DNA from 2 places in the Staphylococcus sp. HMSC071G07 genome. Region 1 is predicted to be linked to the other one. Evidence: riboswitches for the same ligand, from Rfam matches in the RefSeq annotation. Region 1 holds a riboswitch; the other holds the start of a gene.
What was found. A riboswitch is a leader RNA that binds a small molecule or an ion and turns the genes downstream of it on or off. The one in region 1 is predicted to bind S-adenosylmethionine.
Positions count from the first base shown of each region.

Region 2: another riboswitch for S-adenosylmethionine. It lies ahead of HMPREF2802_RS05805 (methionine ABC transporter ATP-binding protein); the one in region 1 lies ahead of HMPREF2802_RS09770 (homoserine O-acetyltransferase MetX).

Region 1 is NZ_KV804784.1:88,609-96,689, forward strand. It holds gene HMPREF2802_RS09750 (LysE/ArgO family amino acid transporter) at 1-445, opposite strand, end outside; gene HMPREF2802_RS09755 (NAD(P)H-hydrate dehydratase) at 686-1,501, opposite strand; gene hutH (histidine ammonia-lyase) at 1,799-3,310, shown strand; gene serS (serine--tRNA ligase) at 3,661-4,944, shown strand; SAM riboswitch class I at 5,345-5,445, shown strand; gene HMPREF2802_RS09770 (homoserine O-acetyltransferase MetX) at 5,548-6,510, shown strand; gene HMPREF2802_RS09775 (YybS family protein) at 6,649-7,584, shown strand; gene HMPREF2802_RS09780 (DHH family phosphoesterase) at 7,599-8,081, shown strand, end outside.
Region 2 is NZ_KV804768.1:321,932-330,012, forward strand. It holds gene HMPREF2802_RS05800 (methionine ABC transporter permease) at 1-217, opposite strand, end outside; gene HMPREF2802_RS05805 (methionine ABC transporter ATP-binding protein) at 210-1,235, opposite strand; SAM riboswitch class I at 1,523-1,628, opposite strand; gene HMPREF2802_RS05810 (thioredoxin family protein) at 1,685-1,984, opposite strand; gene HMPREF2802_RS05815 (toprim domain-containing protein) at 1,981-2,373, opposite strand; gene gcvH (glycine cleavage system protein GcvH) at 2,709-3,089, opposite strand; gene HMPREF2802_RS05825 (arsenate reductase family protein) at 3,282-3,638, opposite strand; gene HMPREF2802_RS05830 (thioredoxin family protein) at 3,784-4,104, shown strand; gene HMPREF2802_RS05835 (nitroreductase family protein) at 4,208-4,747, opposite strand; gene aroD (type I 3-dehydroquinate dehydratase) at 4,814-5,530, opposite strand; gene HMPREF2802_RS05845 (organic hydroperoxide resistance protein) at 5,804-6,229, shown strand; gene HMPREF2802_RS05850 (GNAT family N-acetyltransferase) at 6,732-7,247, shown strand; gene HMPREF2802_RS05855 (hypothetical protein) at 7,379-7,630, shown strand; gene HMPREF2802_RS05860 (hypothetical protein) at 7,795-8,025, shown strand; gene HMPREF2802_RS05865 (YozE family protein) at 8,029-8,081, opposite strand, start outside.

The DNA of each region.
Region 1 (8,081 bases):
CAAGTGCGAAACCGAGCTTCTCTCCACCATCGTAAACGGAAGCACTCGTTCCTATTACACCCACTGTATCCATAATTGCGTGTGGATTTAGGAGTGAGACGGATAAGGCAAATCCAATTTGTTTCTTCGGCTTCATCGGTTCAATGTGTTCCAATTGAGGCGGTTGTTCTTTCCATAATGACCACGCCATGTAAATCAGAAAGACGAAACCGATCAGATAGATGACGAGCTGCAATATAGGCAGAGAAATCAGTACCAGTGAGACACCAAGTATCGCGATAACGATGAGAAAGGTATCGCACAGGCCGGCGGTAATAATCACTGGTAGGGCTCTACGCAACTTAGGTTGATTTGCCCCTTGGTTAAAGACAAACACATTCTGTGCGCCTAATGGGAGGATCAGACCCAAAGCGAGTAATATACCGTGTGTAATTGCTTGTATCATAAAGTTGTGTCCTTTCTGAGTTTTTCATTCAAGTTATATAGTGGTATATTATATTATATTATTTCTGAAAATTCGGCAAATACTAAATTGAATTCAACACTACATTTATTATGGCTTAATAAATAGAAATCGCCCAACTTAAGTCGAAGTAAAGATGTTCTTTCACTTCTTCAACTTAATTGGACTATCCCGCTCATATACTTATCTTTTTGACAAACTTCCTTACTACAAGCGCTTCACTTATTTCTCTTCTAATTCCTTCATCGTATATGGAATTTGATTGATAATCTGTGTAGGAGGCACAACATACATAGATTTCGATAAGTTCTCACCGATATAGCTGTGTAGATACGTAGCACTTTTAACCGCTTCTTCTAAATCATCAAACTGACCGACGAAGCTTGTGATAATACCAGCAAGCGTATCTCCCATACCGCCTGTCGCCATGGCTGGAGTACCAATATCTAATTTATACGTATCGTTCTTGAAATAAAGTTCAGTTCCATGTTGTTTCAACACAATCGTCGCACCTAAGTTCTGAGCGGCTTCCAAATTACGTTCAGGTGTTTGATCAGCAATTTCGATACCACTTAAACGTTCCCACTCTTTCTGATGAGGTGTGAAGACGATGCGGCAATTAGGAAGCTGCGGTTTCAACTTACTGAAGATAGTAATCGCATCTCCATCGATCACGAGCGTTTGATGCTCTTGGATATTCTGAAGCAAGAACGTAATTGCGTTGTTACCTTTAAAGTCGCAGCCAAGGCCAGGACCAATAAGGATACAATCTACGCTTTCAATGTGCTGCGTAAGTGCTTTCGTGTCGTTAATATCAATAACCATTGCTTCTGGACAGCGTGAGTGTAATGCTGCGTGGTTATTTGGATGTGTGGCTACAGTGATCAGCCCGCTTCCACTATACACACAGGCTGTCGCTGCCATCATAATTGCGCCACCCATATTAGAGTTCCCACCGATGAGTAGAATTCTGCCATAGTCCCCTTTATGTGTCTCTGGGTTACGACGTGGAATAGTAGGTGTTGTTAAAGTTTGCATATTGGCAACCTCCCTTTGACTTCAAGTCACGAAATCTATCTTTACTCTGTGACATTACTGTCGATTAATTCGTTAATCTTCTAAATACAATAGAACATACTATACCTCGTATTCTTGTTCGTCAATAGAAATGAGTAAAAATAATGGTGGCTATAACCCTGATTCTAATCAACCCTCCTTTATTCTGTTAATATGTTAATTCAATACCATATTACGGACTTCGTGATAAGCATTGTCGCAATCGGTATGTAAGCGTATACTTTTAAAGAAATAGAGAATATAAAGGGAGATGGGATAATGACTTTACAATTAAATGGTGAGCAACTGACGATTCGAGATATTCAACGCTTTCTAGCTAACAACGATACAGTTGAAATCACAGAGCAAGCATTGTCGCGTGTGAAAGACAGTCGTGCCACAGTGGAACGTATCATTCGAGATAAAGAAACGATTTACGGCATTACTACTGGGTTCGGCTTATTTAGTGATGTGCGTATCGATGATAAGCAGTACAATCAATTACAAGTCAATCTGATTCGTTCTCATGCATGTGGTGTGGGTGAACTATTCGCAAATAATGTCGCGTTAGTCATGATGGTCTTACGCTTAAACACGTTGCTGAAGGGGCATTCAGGCGTGACTGTTGAGCTGATTGATCAACTCATCTACTTTATCAATCACCGCATCGTGCCAATTATTCCACAACAAGGCTCTCTCGGTGCTTCAGGAGATTTAGCACCACTTTCACATCTGGCATTAGCATTGATTGGTGAAGGCAAAGTCGTTTATCAAGGGAAAGAACGTGACAGTCAAGATGTGTTACAAGAGCTAGGCCGTGCACCACACACACTCCAAGCGAAAGAAGGTTTAGCGCTGATTAACGGTACACAAGCGATGACGGCACAAGGGGTAATTTCGTATATCGAAGCGGAAGATTTAGGCTATCAAGCTGAGTGGATTGCTGCGCTAACACATCAATCACTCAATGGCATTACAGACGCTTACAATGAGCAAGTTCATAAAGCACGTAATTACCAAGAACAAATTGATGTCGCTGAACGTATGAGAGATTGGTTAGCAGGCTCTCAATTGACGACACGCCAAGCTGAGTTACGTGTACAAGACGCGTATACATTACGTTGTATTCCACAAATTCACGGTGCGAGCTTCCAAGTGTTTAATTATGTGAAAGAGAAACTCGAATTTGAGATGAATGCGGCAAACGACAATCCATTGATCTTCGATGAGGATGATGAAACACTCGTCATTTCTGGAGGAAACTTCCACGGTCAACCCGTCGCTTTCGCTCTTGATTTCTTAAAAATTGGGGTATCAGAGCTTGCGAATGTGGCAGAACGTCGTTTGGAACGTCTCGTAAATCCACAGCTTAACAATGGTATGCCCGCATTCTTAAGTCCGGAACCAGGTCTTCAAAGCGGTGCGATGATTATGCAGTATGCTGCTGCGAGTCTCGTGTCTGAGAATAAAACGTTGGCGCATCCAGCAAGCGTAGACTCTATTCCTTCTTCTGCTAACCAAGAAGATCACGTGTCGATGGGAACAATCGCATCTCGCCATGGCTATCAAATTGTGGAAAATGCGCGTCGAGTGCTTGCGATAGAATGTATTATTGCGTTACAAGCGGTAGAACATCAAGGTGTCGAAAAACTCTCACCACGTACTTTAGCGAAATATGAAGCGTTACGTAGCATCGTACCTTCAATTACTGAAGATCGTCAATTCCATAAAGATATTGAAGCGGTCGCACAGTATCTACGTAATGACGCTTATAGTAGTGATGAAAAATAAGTTTAGAAATTTGTCATTTTAAATAAATAGCTTATACTGTCTTGAAAATTTTTAAACAATTTGCTATATTTAAGATAATTCAAATATCACTATTGTTCGTAGGCTAAGTAGTATTAATGTGATGATTTCAGAGAGCTTGTGGTTGGTGTGAACAGGCAATGATCCTTAATATGAATCTACCTACTGATGTGAACAATCGGCAATTACCGTTATTTAAGTGAGAGCGCAGTCTTAATTTATCAAATTAAGCTGTTAAATAGGGTGGCAACGCGTAGAGACCACGTCCCTTGTCGGGGATGTGGTCTTTTTTATGCGCTTCAACCTAAATATATATCAAAGGAGATAGACAGATGTTAGATATTCGATTATTCCGTACAGAACCAGACATGGTCAAAGACAAGATTGCTAAGCGTGGTATGGATTCATCAGTTGTGGACAAAGTCTTAGAACTAGATGAAAAACGCCGTGAATACATCAGCAAGACTGAGGAAATGAAAGCAGAGCGTAACCGTGTGAGTGGTGAAATTGCTGAGAAGAAACGCAACAAAGAAGATGCGGATGACGTTATTAAAGAAATGCGCGAATTAGGTGACAAGATTAAAGAAATCGATGCGTCACTTAACGACGTAGACCAAGAATTACATGATACATTAGCTGGCATTCCAAACTTAATACACGATGACGTGCCAGAAGGTGAATCTGACGAAGACAACGTTGAACTTAAACGTTGGGGTACGCCAAGAGAATTTGACTTCGAGGCGAAACCACACTGGGATTTAGTTGAAGAATTGAAGATGGCTGATTTCGACCGTGCAGCGAAAGTTTCAGGTGCGCGTTTCGTCTTCTTAACTGGTGACGGTGCATTATTAGAACGTGCATTGATGAACTACATGATTACGAAACATACAACACAACAAGGCTATACTGAAATGATGGCACCACAACTTGTTAATGCTGATTCAATGTACGGTACAGGTCAACTTCCTAAATTTGAAGAGGATTTATTTAAAGTTGAAAAAGAAGGACTTTACACAATCCCAACTGCAGAAGTACCATTCACAAACTTCTACCGCAATGAAATTCTTGATAAAGATCAACTTCCTGCTTTATTCACAGGACAAACAGCTTGTTTCAGAAGTGAAGCTGGATCTGCAGGCCGTGACACTCGTGGTTTAATCCGTCTTCACCAGTTCGATAAGGTAGAGATGGTACGTTACGAAAAGCCAGAAGATTCTTGGGATGCACTTGAAGAGTTAACTCAAAATGCGGAATCAATCCTTGAAGAACTTGAATTACCATATCGCCGTGTGAACTTATGTACAGGCGACATTGGTTTCGGCGCAAGCAAGACATATGACCTTGAAGTTTGGTTACCAAGCTACAATGAGTACAAGGAAATCAGCTCTTGCTCTAACGTGACAGATTTCCAAGCGCGTCGTGCAAACATCCGCTTCAAACGTGATAAAGATGCGAAACCAGAATTTGTGCATACGTTAAATGGTAGTGGTCTTGCAGTAGGTCGTACATTTGCAGCAATTGTTGAGAACTACCAAAACGAAGATGGTTCAATTACTATTCCTGAAGCACTTGTTCCATATATGGGCGGTAAGACTAAGATTACGTTAGATAAATAATCAACGACTTAATGTGTTACAAGTTAAGATAAAATATATTGAAAAGGCAATTCTCATTCATTGTGGGAATTGCCTTTTTTAGATAAAAGGAAAGCTATTTCAGTAAAATATTAAATACTGTGAATGCTGAACAGATAATCGAAGTAGAAATTTAGTCTTAACACCGGAAAGGCTTGTATGACTACAGTAGCAAGGGATGAGAGGATAATATTAACACTTCCGTCAGTCTGACTTCAGACAAACGTCAGACTTACCTCTTAAAACTAAGCGTCCTACTCCAAGAAGCAGTGAGCTAGATAACACAATAAGGATTCATAACGACATATTAACTGTTGAAATTATCGGAATATTCGATTAGAATTAACTTTAATCTAGTCAATGAAACTTAAATCAAATATTGAACTTATTGAGAGAAGTGGAGGGATTTGGCTCTGTGAAACTTCAGCAACCGGCTTTATCAGTACGGTGCTACAACCAACGATGCAACTCGAGTAATAAGGTAATGTGAGTCTCTTACTTTTGGTCGAGTAGGAGACTTTTTCTATATAAAGCAGAGTAGGGGAGGGGTAGCGATAAGTTCACTAACAAGGAGGTAAGTAGTAGATGAAATATATTGTAGACACACTCGAATTAGGCAACTTTTATACAGAATCTGGAGAGGCAATTGAGAATTTGAAACTACGTTACGAGCATGTAGGGTATCAAGGACAACCACTCGTACTCGTCTGTCATGCGTTAACGGGAAACCATCTGACATATGGAACGGACGAAGAACCAGGGTGGTGGCGTGAAATTATCGATGGGGGTTATTTGCCTATTCATGATTATCAGTTTCTCACGTTTAACGTCATCGGTAGTCCATTTGGTTCGAGCTCGCCGCGCAACGATCCTAACTTTCCTCAACAGCTGACGTTACGCGATATTGTCCGAGCGATTGAACGTGGCGTGAAAGCATTAGGCTTTAAGCGTATCGCTATCCTCATCGGTGGTTCTTTAGGTGGTATGCAAGTTCAGGAACTGCTCTATAATCATCAATTTCAAGTTGAGAAAGCCGTCATTCTCGCTGCGACGGATAAGACTTCATCTTATAGTCGTGCATTTAATGATATTGCACGACAAGCGATTCACTTAGGTGGAAAGGAAGGATTGAGTATTGCACGCCAACTCGGTTTCTTAACTTATCGGTCTTCAAAGAGTTACGAAGCGCGTTTTACTCCTGAACAAGTAGTGTCTTACCAGCATCATCAAGGTGATAAATTTAAAGAAAGTTTCGATGTGGCTTGTTATAAGACGTTACTAGATGTGCTCGATAGCCACAACCTCGACCGTGGACGTACCGATGTGGCGGAAGTCTTAGCTCAGTTAGACACTAAAGTACTGACCCTCGGCTTTACCGATGATCTGCTCTATCCAGATGACCAAGTTCGAGCGATGGGGGCACGCTTCCAATATCATCGTCACTTCTTCGTGCCCGATAACGTAGGTCATGATGGTTTTTTACTCAATTTCAACGATTGGGCACCGAATTTATATCATTTTTTGAAAAAGTCTAAAGTTCGACGCTAAGACATGTAACTTAAACGAAGAATGGGTATGCATGAAATAGGAGAGACACGTTCATGCCTTAATTGACAATAATTGTATAAACCTTTCAAAGAGGTTAAAATAGGCATTATAGTCAAATTGAGTATAGGAGTGGCAAATTTGTTTTCTAAAGTTAATCCTAAAGCGACGATACTCGGTGTTATCACCTTTATAATTGTGGCTTTAGTTACATATTTTGTGCCCTTGATAGGATATGTGTTGTGTTTCTTCGCGACCATTCCTGGTATCGTCTTGTGGCACAAATCGAAAGAAAGTTTCGGAATAGCTGCCTTAATTACAGTTATTCTCACGACGCTCTTTACCAACTTAGCCACGTTAAGCGCTATTGTTGTGGTCTTGCTCACAAGTTTCGTCATTGGGCAGTTATTAAAAGAGCGTGCAACGAAAGAACGCATCTTCTATGTTACGACGACATACTTAAGTTTATTTAGTTTAATTGCACTACTCATCTTACAAGCGACCCATCGTTTGCCGACTGGAAGTACTTTAGTGCAACCGATGAAATCAGTCTTAAATTATCTACAACCGTCTGATTTACAACAATATGGTAGCAATGTCATAGAAAGTTACAATCAATTGGTAGATAATTTAACAAATAAAGCGTTGATGGAATTTCCAAGTTATATCATCGTCACTATCTTTGTTATCGTCTTATTTAATTTATTAATCACTTTCCCAATCTTACGTAAGTTTAAAGTGGCGACGCCTATCTTTAGACCGTTATATGCTTGGCAAATGCCACGGTTTATCTTAATTGTTTATATCATTACGATTGTCTGTCTCCTGTTCACTTCAAATAGTGAACCATCTATGTTCCAAAGTATCGTATTGAACTTTCAAGTTGTGTTATCATTATGTATGTATATTCAGGGATTAAGTGTAATTCATTTCTTTGGTAAAGCGAAAAGTATGCCTTTAGCCGTGACAATACTACTCATGGTTATCGGAACGCTCATATCTGCAATGGCGCCAATTGTAGTCTTGATAGGTATGGCAGATATGATGTTGAACTTAAAAGCGCGCATTAAAAAATGATTTGAGGTGGAACAATGAACCGGCAATCCACTAAGCAAGCGTTAATCTTGCCGTTTGTCTTAATGTTGCTGACGGGTATTGCTATCGTCATCGCGTGGTTTGTGATCAATCAAATCTTCGCGACTGTAGCGGCTATCATACTCGTCGTTATGGCAATCGTCTCGATTATTCTAATACGTAAAGCTTTAAATAAGATGGATCATTATGTCGATGACTTAAGTGGACATATTTCAGCTGGCAGTAACACTGCAATTAAAGAGCTGCCCATCGGCATGATTATCCTAGATGACAATGAGAATATTGAATGGATGAACAAGTTCATGTCTGAACGTGCTGAACGCAACGTGATTTCAGATCCTGTTAATGAGGTTTATCCAAACATTTTAAAACAGCTGGAAAAGACGCAAGAAATAGAAATTGAAGACAATGGCTATCACTACCGCGTACGTTATGCAGAAGCGGAAGGTGTGTTGTACTTCTTCGATATTACAGAAGAA
Region 2 (8,081 bases), on a different contig from region 1:
TAAACGAGATCACACTATAAAATACACGCGCGAATGGTGATTTACTTCTAGCTGAAATAAAGAGCAACACCCCAAGTACCAAGCCGAAAATAAAGGCAAAGATTGTTGAAACGATTGTCATATAAAGCGTTTCATAGGTTGCAACCCAAACTTCAGACCAGTCGACATTCGGCATCGTAATCATCTCGTGGAGAATTTCATTCAGTGACTTACCCATGTCGAATCACCTCCACTGCTACATGTTGTCGACTCAAGCCGTCTTTAAATTGTTCAAACTGAGCGTCTGAAACTTCTGTTAGGTGTAAGACGAGATAACCAAGCGCCCCTGATTTCGTTTGTTTCACATTACCTTCAAGAATATTGATATCAATGTCCAATGTGCGTGTAATATATGACACGATAGGCTCTGTCGTATTATCACCTGTAAAGTTTAAGCGAACGACGTAATCATCCGGAGCAATATGTATATATCGATCCACGGATTCATCGATTTCATCACTTAAGTCGTCTTTTACAAATCTGCGTGTGACTGCATGTTGCGGATTCTCAAAGACTTCAGTGACTTTACCTTGTTCGATGACTTTACCATTTTCCATTACAGCCACCTCATCACAAACACGACGAATGACCTGCATCTCGTGTGTAATAATCACGATAGTCAAATTTCTCTTCTTCTTGATTTCCAACAGTAAATCAAGAATTTCATCTGTCGTTTGCGGATCGAGCGCACTCGTCGCTTCGTCACACAACAGTACTGACGGTTCATTAGCTAACGCACGAGCAATCCCTACACGCTGTTTCTGTCCCCCTGATAGCTCTGATGGATAAGCGTTACCTCGGCCTTCCAATCCCACAAGTTCGACGAGCTCACGTGCATGATGACGTGCTTGTACTTTGCCCATTCCTGCTATCTCGAGAGGAAACATAATATTCTCTATTACCGTACGTGACCATAATAAATTGAAATGTTGGAAGACCATGCTGACATCTTGACGTTTACGTCGTAACATTGTCTTTGAAAGCTGCCCCATATTATCTCCATCGATAATCACGTCGCCCGATGTAGGTGTCTCTAAGTAATTGAGTAAGCGCACGAGCGTACTTTTACCTGCACCTGAGAAACCAATGACGCCAAAGATCGTGCCGGATGGAATCGTCAAATCAACGTGATCGACTGCCGTAACATCGTGTTTCTTAGTCTTATACCGCTTCACGAGCTGTTTAATTTCAATCACTGTAGTCCCTCCTCTAATATTCTTAATGATGTAGATTAATGTTGCGTTGCTAGTTATCATCGTTGTTTCAATGGACTACTTCTTTCAGTTAGTAAAATGAGTTCGTTCAAGCCTACCACTTATAAATAAGTTAGATATTTCAAATTATTAAAAATATTGTGTTATTTATTAAGCATATTATCTGATATCTCAAATTCTGCTCATCTTATACAACTCAAAGGAGTGTAGAATGTTAACCAATAAAAAAACTTTCTCTTATTAAGAAAAAAAAGAAAGCATCCTACCTTCTCTCATCTTCAAAAGCCGTTAAGCTTTATGTGAATTGGCACCATTTCTGTAACAGACGGTTGCCGAGTTTCGTAGGGCACATCCCTCCACCACTCTTGATAAGAGCAATCGCAATATTAAGTTGTATTAATCCTACCACTATTCACAATCCCCGTCAACTACTATTTTAAATTTTCTAACAAGTAGGGAACAGACTGGAATGCGTATATGCGCTTAAGTTCTTGATCTTTTGACATAATCAATAATACAGGAACAGATTGAATTTCAAATTCTTGAGCGAAATCTGGATGTAAATTCAAATCAATCTTCGTTATCGGTAGTTGTACCATCTCATTCGCCACATCTAGCATTCGTTCTGATACTTTACACGTACCACATGTAGGTGTGTAGCCGAATATGAGATGTTTATCTTGATGAACATTTTGTTTCGGATCGATAATTTCTTCTTTCTTCTGTATCATGTTAATAAACTTACCCTTTCAAACATTTGATCTATTTCTTCTTGAATCGTTTCATCTTCGTCTTTCACCTCAAAACCGTGACGTTCCAACACACGCGCTAAATAATCTTTCGGACAACGCGCAACTTCGCGATATTGGCGGTCAATGTATATATGGTGACTTTCACTTAAATAATGTTTAAACCAACTTCTAATCTTACGTCCTTCGTCATCTGCATCTGCTAAGACGTAAATCGTTTGCCCTTCGTAGTCGTCAATAATTTGGTCGACTTTATCTACACTCATCGTTCCATGTGTACAAATAATATGCAGAGGTTCATCGATGACTTCCTGCACACGCCGCTTATCCGTCTTACCTTCTACAATCATTACTTTGTTTACTACAGCCACATCGGTCACCTTCTTTAACAATGTTTGGGAAACGCTACTTAGTTTTTAACATATCTTGCGCAAAGTAAACATTATTACAGCTCATGACACTTACGAGTGAGACAGTTATAGAAAAAGAGTAGAACGTCATCCACCATTCTCTCAAGAATTTGAATCGACATTCTACTCTCACATCTACTCATTGAGTTGTTGTCCCCACTAAATCGTTGAACATCAGCAAAGATACAATATGATATGCGTAAAACATAATGCTATATCCACGTTCAACTCAGGACGCAACAACTTAACATAGTTACTTTATAAGTAATTATGTACGTAACTCAACTTTCGTCGTATTATTCACCAATCATTTCTGAATAGTCGTCAGCTGACATTAAGTCGTCTAATTGGCTTTCATCGCTGATTTCAACTTTAACCATCCAAGCTTTTTCGTATGGAGATTCATTAACGAATTCTGGGCTGTCTTCTAACTCGTCATTTGTTTCTGTTACTTTACCAGCAACTGGAGCGTATAATTCTGAAACTGTCTTAACAGATTCAACACTACCAAATGTGTCGCCTACTTCGATTTCGTCATCGACTTCTGGTAACTCAACAAAGACGATATCTCCTAATTCGTTCTGTGCATATTCAGTAATACCAATAGTAACTGTGTTTCCTTCAACCTTTACCCATTCATGGTCTTTAGAATACTTTAATTCACTCGGTACTGCCACGAGATCCCCTCCTATAAACTTTATTGTACATATTTATGATGCCATATAGATGCTTCACAAGCAAGATTTTCTATTAATCTTGTGAATATTTCCAAGGCCATGACATCGCATGAAATAAGTAATGAGACGCATGGTTATCGTCTCAGAAAGCGATTTCAAATCATCGTTTAATTATCTCTATTTGATTAACGATTAGTTAACCCATACATCTTGATATTGTTGTTCGTTAAATCCAACTGTGACTTTATCATCCATGACTGCGAGCGGACGTTTAATCAACATGCCGTCTGATGCTAATAGTTCGAGTTTCTCGTCATAGGACAAGTCTTGTAATTTGTCTTTCAAATTAAGTTCACGGTATTTCGCACCGTGCGTGTTAAAGAATTTATTGACATCTAGATCTGATGATTCCACAATTTCTTTAAGTTCAGAATATGTAGGTGTATGTTGTACAATATCAATAGGTTCGAAACTTACGCCATAATCCTGTAAGAACTTTGCAGCTTTTTTACAAGTTGTACAGTTTGAGTATTGGTAAAATCTAATCATGTATGAACCTCCTATTTTTATAATCTTTATTCCAATATATCAAATTTAAATGAGAAATGCTTTAATTTATAAGCCTAATTTTTTCTTTATAACCTCGATTCAGTTATAATATAATCACGATTTCAAGTAAAAGGAGAGCATAGACATGAAAGCAATTCATTCTACAGATGCATTTAACCAAGCGATTAATAGTGACAATCCTGTCATCGTGAAATTCGAGGCAGGTTGGTGCCCAGATTGTAAAGCAATGGATATGTGGATTGACCCTATCGTTGAGAAATACAACGATTACGAATGGTACGTCGTTAACCGTGACGAACTTGAAGATGTAGTTACTGCTAACGATGTCATGGGTATTCCTAGTATTCTCGTATTCAAGAACGGCGAGAAGTTGAGTCACTTACATTCAGCGAATGCGAAATCTCCAGAACAAGTTGAAGATTTCTTAGCTGACACATTCAAATAAAATGTGTATCACATATATCTTTACCTAAAGTGACACTATATAAACAATGGCGAGTGAAAAGATGGGGTAACACCCACTTTCACTCGCCATTTTATGATATCGTTTAATATTCAGTGATTAAGTTCTTCATATGACGTTTACGGTGTGACACTCTGTCTTCCATATCAGTAAGATAAAGGAAACCTACTAAGTCTTCGCTATCTTTCACGCCTAATGTGTCTCTCACTTCAGGCATAAAGATGTACTGTGGAGACTTCCAGCAAGTACCAATACCCGCTTCATGAAGCAATAACATTAAGTTTTGAGCGAAAGCACCAAACGCCATATAGTTCTCTAAATTCTGTTTCTGACGTGGATCTTTCTGAACGATTAATGCGAGCATACCACCTAAGTTAGTCACATTATCATAGTGGTCTTTCTTCTTATCATCGTCGCCTTTAAATGCATATTGACCAATATCTTGACTCATTTGACCGAGTCGATCTTTCGAAATATGCACAACTCTCCAAGGCTCTCTCATCTTATGGTTAGGTGCGTCTGTCGCACGCTCAATCGCTTGATATAAAGCATCGTCATCTATATGCATGTCACGTTTAAATTTCTTTCTACTTCTTCTATTTGCAATAGCTTCTTGTAGTTCCATAATTGATCGCCCTTCCGTAAGTGATAATCTTTTTCAATTATAGTGCAAGATATTTTTATTTTCAACTTATCGATAATCTCTCAGTGCACGTCGTAAATCTTTGACCTGAACTTGACCAGGGGCTTGTGGCTCTTCTAAACAACCGTAAGAAATACTTCCGCCAAATACACCCGTAGCTAATCGTGAAACTTTACCTAACTCGCCCATCGCGATACCTATCACTTGTTCAGGAGTAGTCACACTCGTTTGATGCATCGCGGACATAAGCGTTAACACATCTTCTGGAGTTCGAGGCATCACTGCCACTTTAAGCATATCTCCGCCACATTGATGCATTTTATAATACAGGAAGCGTAGCGTCTCAAGATTCGGTGTTTCAGTAAAGTTGTGATGTGAAATAATGACCTTCACTTGATCCTTATGCGCCTCATTCACCAATGCCCGCACGTCTGTTGGAGAAGCATGCTCGTCAAACTCAATATCAATATAGATTGGTTGTTCCTTAGCAATTGCACGGATAATCTGACCGTATTCTGCCTCTGATGCGTTGCCCTTTCCGCCTTGTTGAGTTGTGCGATATGTCACGAGCACTTCCTTCTCCGGCACTGCCTCACGCAACGTCTCTAACGTTTGTTGATAGGCTTCTTCATTGAATTCTGGCCACTGATCAACGCGTAACTCAACAATATCAAAGTTTGCCTGTTCGTGTTGTAATCGTTGAGTCAACTTTCGGTCTAGTTGATAGTCAGGTGCTATCGTTACGGCAATTTGAACCTCTTGCATAACGCCACGTCCTTATCATTTGAATTACGCTTATTATAACGCATCTACGTTTGTACACCAACGCGTAAACTTGTCAGCTCCACTATGGCTAGGCGTTTGCTTATTTTAAAAAAGTTGAGCGAACAGAAGCGTTTACCATACTTAGGCGTTTGCTTATTTTAAAAAACTGAGCGAAAAGAGGACTTCTCAAACGATTATGTGAATCGATCAATGATTAACGATTGAACATTCAGGGTAGAAGATAACTATAATCAATTGAGGAGGTTATACAACATGGCAGTTAAATATGAAACAAAAGCAACAAACACTGGTGGACGTAATGGACACGTTCAAACAGATGATAAAGCAATAGATGTAGCGGTAATTCCTCCAGATCAAGCAGATGCTGAAAAAGGTACAAATCCTGAACAATTATTCGCAGCAGGTTATGCTTCATGCTTTAATGGTGCATTCGATTTAATCTTGAAACAAAACAAAGTAAGAGATGCGAAACCAGAAGTAACATTAACAGTACGTTTAGAAGATGACCCAGATGCTGAAAGTCCTAAATTAGGCGTAGACATTGATGCTAAAGTTAAGAATGTCTTATCACAAGAAGACGCTGAAAAATATTTACAAGAAGCACATGACTTCTGTCCATATTCTAAAGCAACACATGGTAATATCGACGTGAACTTAAACGTGACAGTAGAAGACTAATCTCATAGAACGTTAATACCCTGTTCTTCACCTTTCGAAGGGAAGAACAGGGCTTTTTTCATTTCCTCATCTTATGCTGGTTGTCTTGATGCACAATCTTACCGTTTATTCGTCTTCATCTTTCCGAGAAAGAATACTTAAACTCACACATAAGATTGTAAACGCAATAAGGACAAGCAGTATAAGCGAAACAATAATCAACATTAGTGCTTCCACTATACGCGCACCCCTCTTTAATATGTGAGCAACCTTTCTCATTATAGCACACTTTAATTGCGTTTTAATCCGCCCATTCAGAGTCTTTTACCACTACAGGAAGTGTTAATAGTCGACGTTGCTTTGTCATATAAGTTAATCTTGAAGTAAGTGGATTCTTATTTTAAAAGTACATTTTTTCGATTATGTTACAAATTAACATTGCTACGCTAAATAAGTTGAATTATTATTAAACGTAGATACAATAGAGTTTAACACTAGATTTATTTCTTGTGAGGCGAGAACAATGAGTACGATTCATGAACTAAACCTTAATGATTTGGCTGACTATCAGCGCTTAGTTACTGAAGCAATACATAATGAACATTTCGTATATGCGTGGGGATTGTACGACGAGTCACACATCCCTCCCGAGTATCTTGACCATCTGCTTTCTCAAGATAGCCCAGTAGAAAAGGTCATTGGCCTGCACGTGGACGATGAGCTTGTAGGTGTAGCAACACTTATCAATTCTCATGTCTATGGTTTAAGACATAAAGCTATCTTGCAGAATATGTGTGTAAAAATGATTGATCACTACGCATCCCAAGAACTTGCAGATGACTTAATGAAGTACATCATTCAATACTGCCAAGAGAGAGACATTGAAATTCTGATGACTTCGATTGCCTCAAATAATATCAGCGCTAAAATTTTCTATAGAAATTATAATTTTGAAACGTTAGGCGTCGAAAAACATGCGCGTAAACTTGGTACACGTTATATTGATGAACACTGGCTAGTGAGTGATATTAAAAAATAATGTTATATAATTTAGCCTCACTTAAATTATAAAGTATAACGTTCCTTGCAATTAAGCGAGCGAAACCTTATGATTTGAGTATATTTAAACGTGCAGATTATGAGAAATACGAGCACAGAGAGGACAACATTATGACGAACAAGACCACAATCTTTTCTTTATTTCTATCCTTATTAGCCCTTGTTTTTCCATTTTTAATCTTTGATGAAATCGTGACGACGCCGTTTCAAATTATCATGGCTATATTGATATTAATTGCGATTTTTGCCATTAACTTTTATAGCGCACTGCGCGGAGACAGAGCGATTAATGTCTTTGCAGCTATCGTCACATTAATCGCTCTATTCTTATTTACTATTCCTTTGTGGCGTTACATTTTCTAGTTTTTTACAAAGAGAAATTACCTATCGCAATAGGCACTTTCTCGATATTAAAATGTCGGAAAATTATTAATACTCACAACATAAATGTCCGTCACTGTTTAATACATTTATCAATGGGTATAACTAATTGACTAAGTCACAATTCCGAGGAGTGTAAATTAAGAATGAGAGAAGAAAAATGTTGTTACGTCAACCCTGAGAAAGTATCTCTCGATTGGGAATGCTTAGTCGTTAGCAGACGTGACATGATCTTAGATGGTTTACCTATCGAGCTCATTAATGCTTGGATGAACCGTCATTTACTTGAACCTTTTTCAATCCGTAATAATGAAATTAACTTTAAAACGCAAGATATCCGACATGCACTCGAAGTACAGAATTGGTATTACGAGTAATTGTTAAGCACAATTAATATCATCATAAATACTAATCGCACGTTTGGCATATTCTA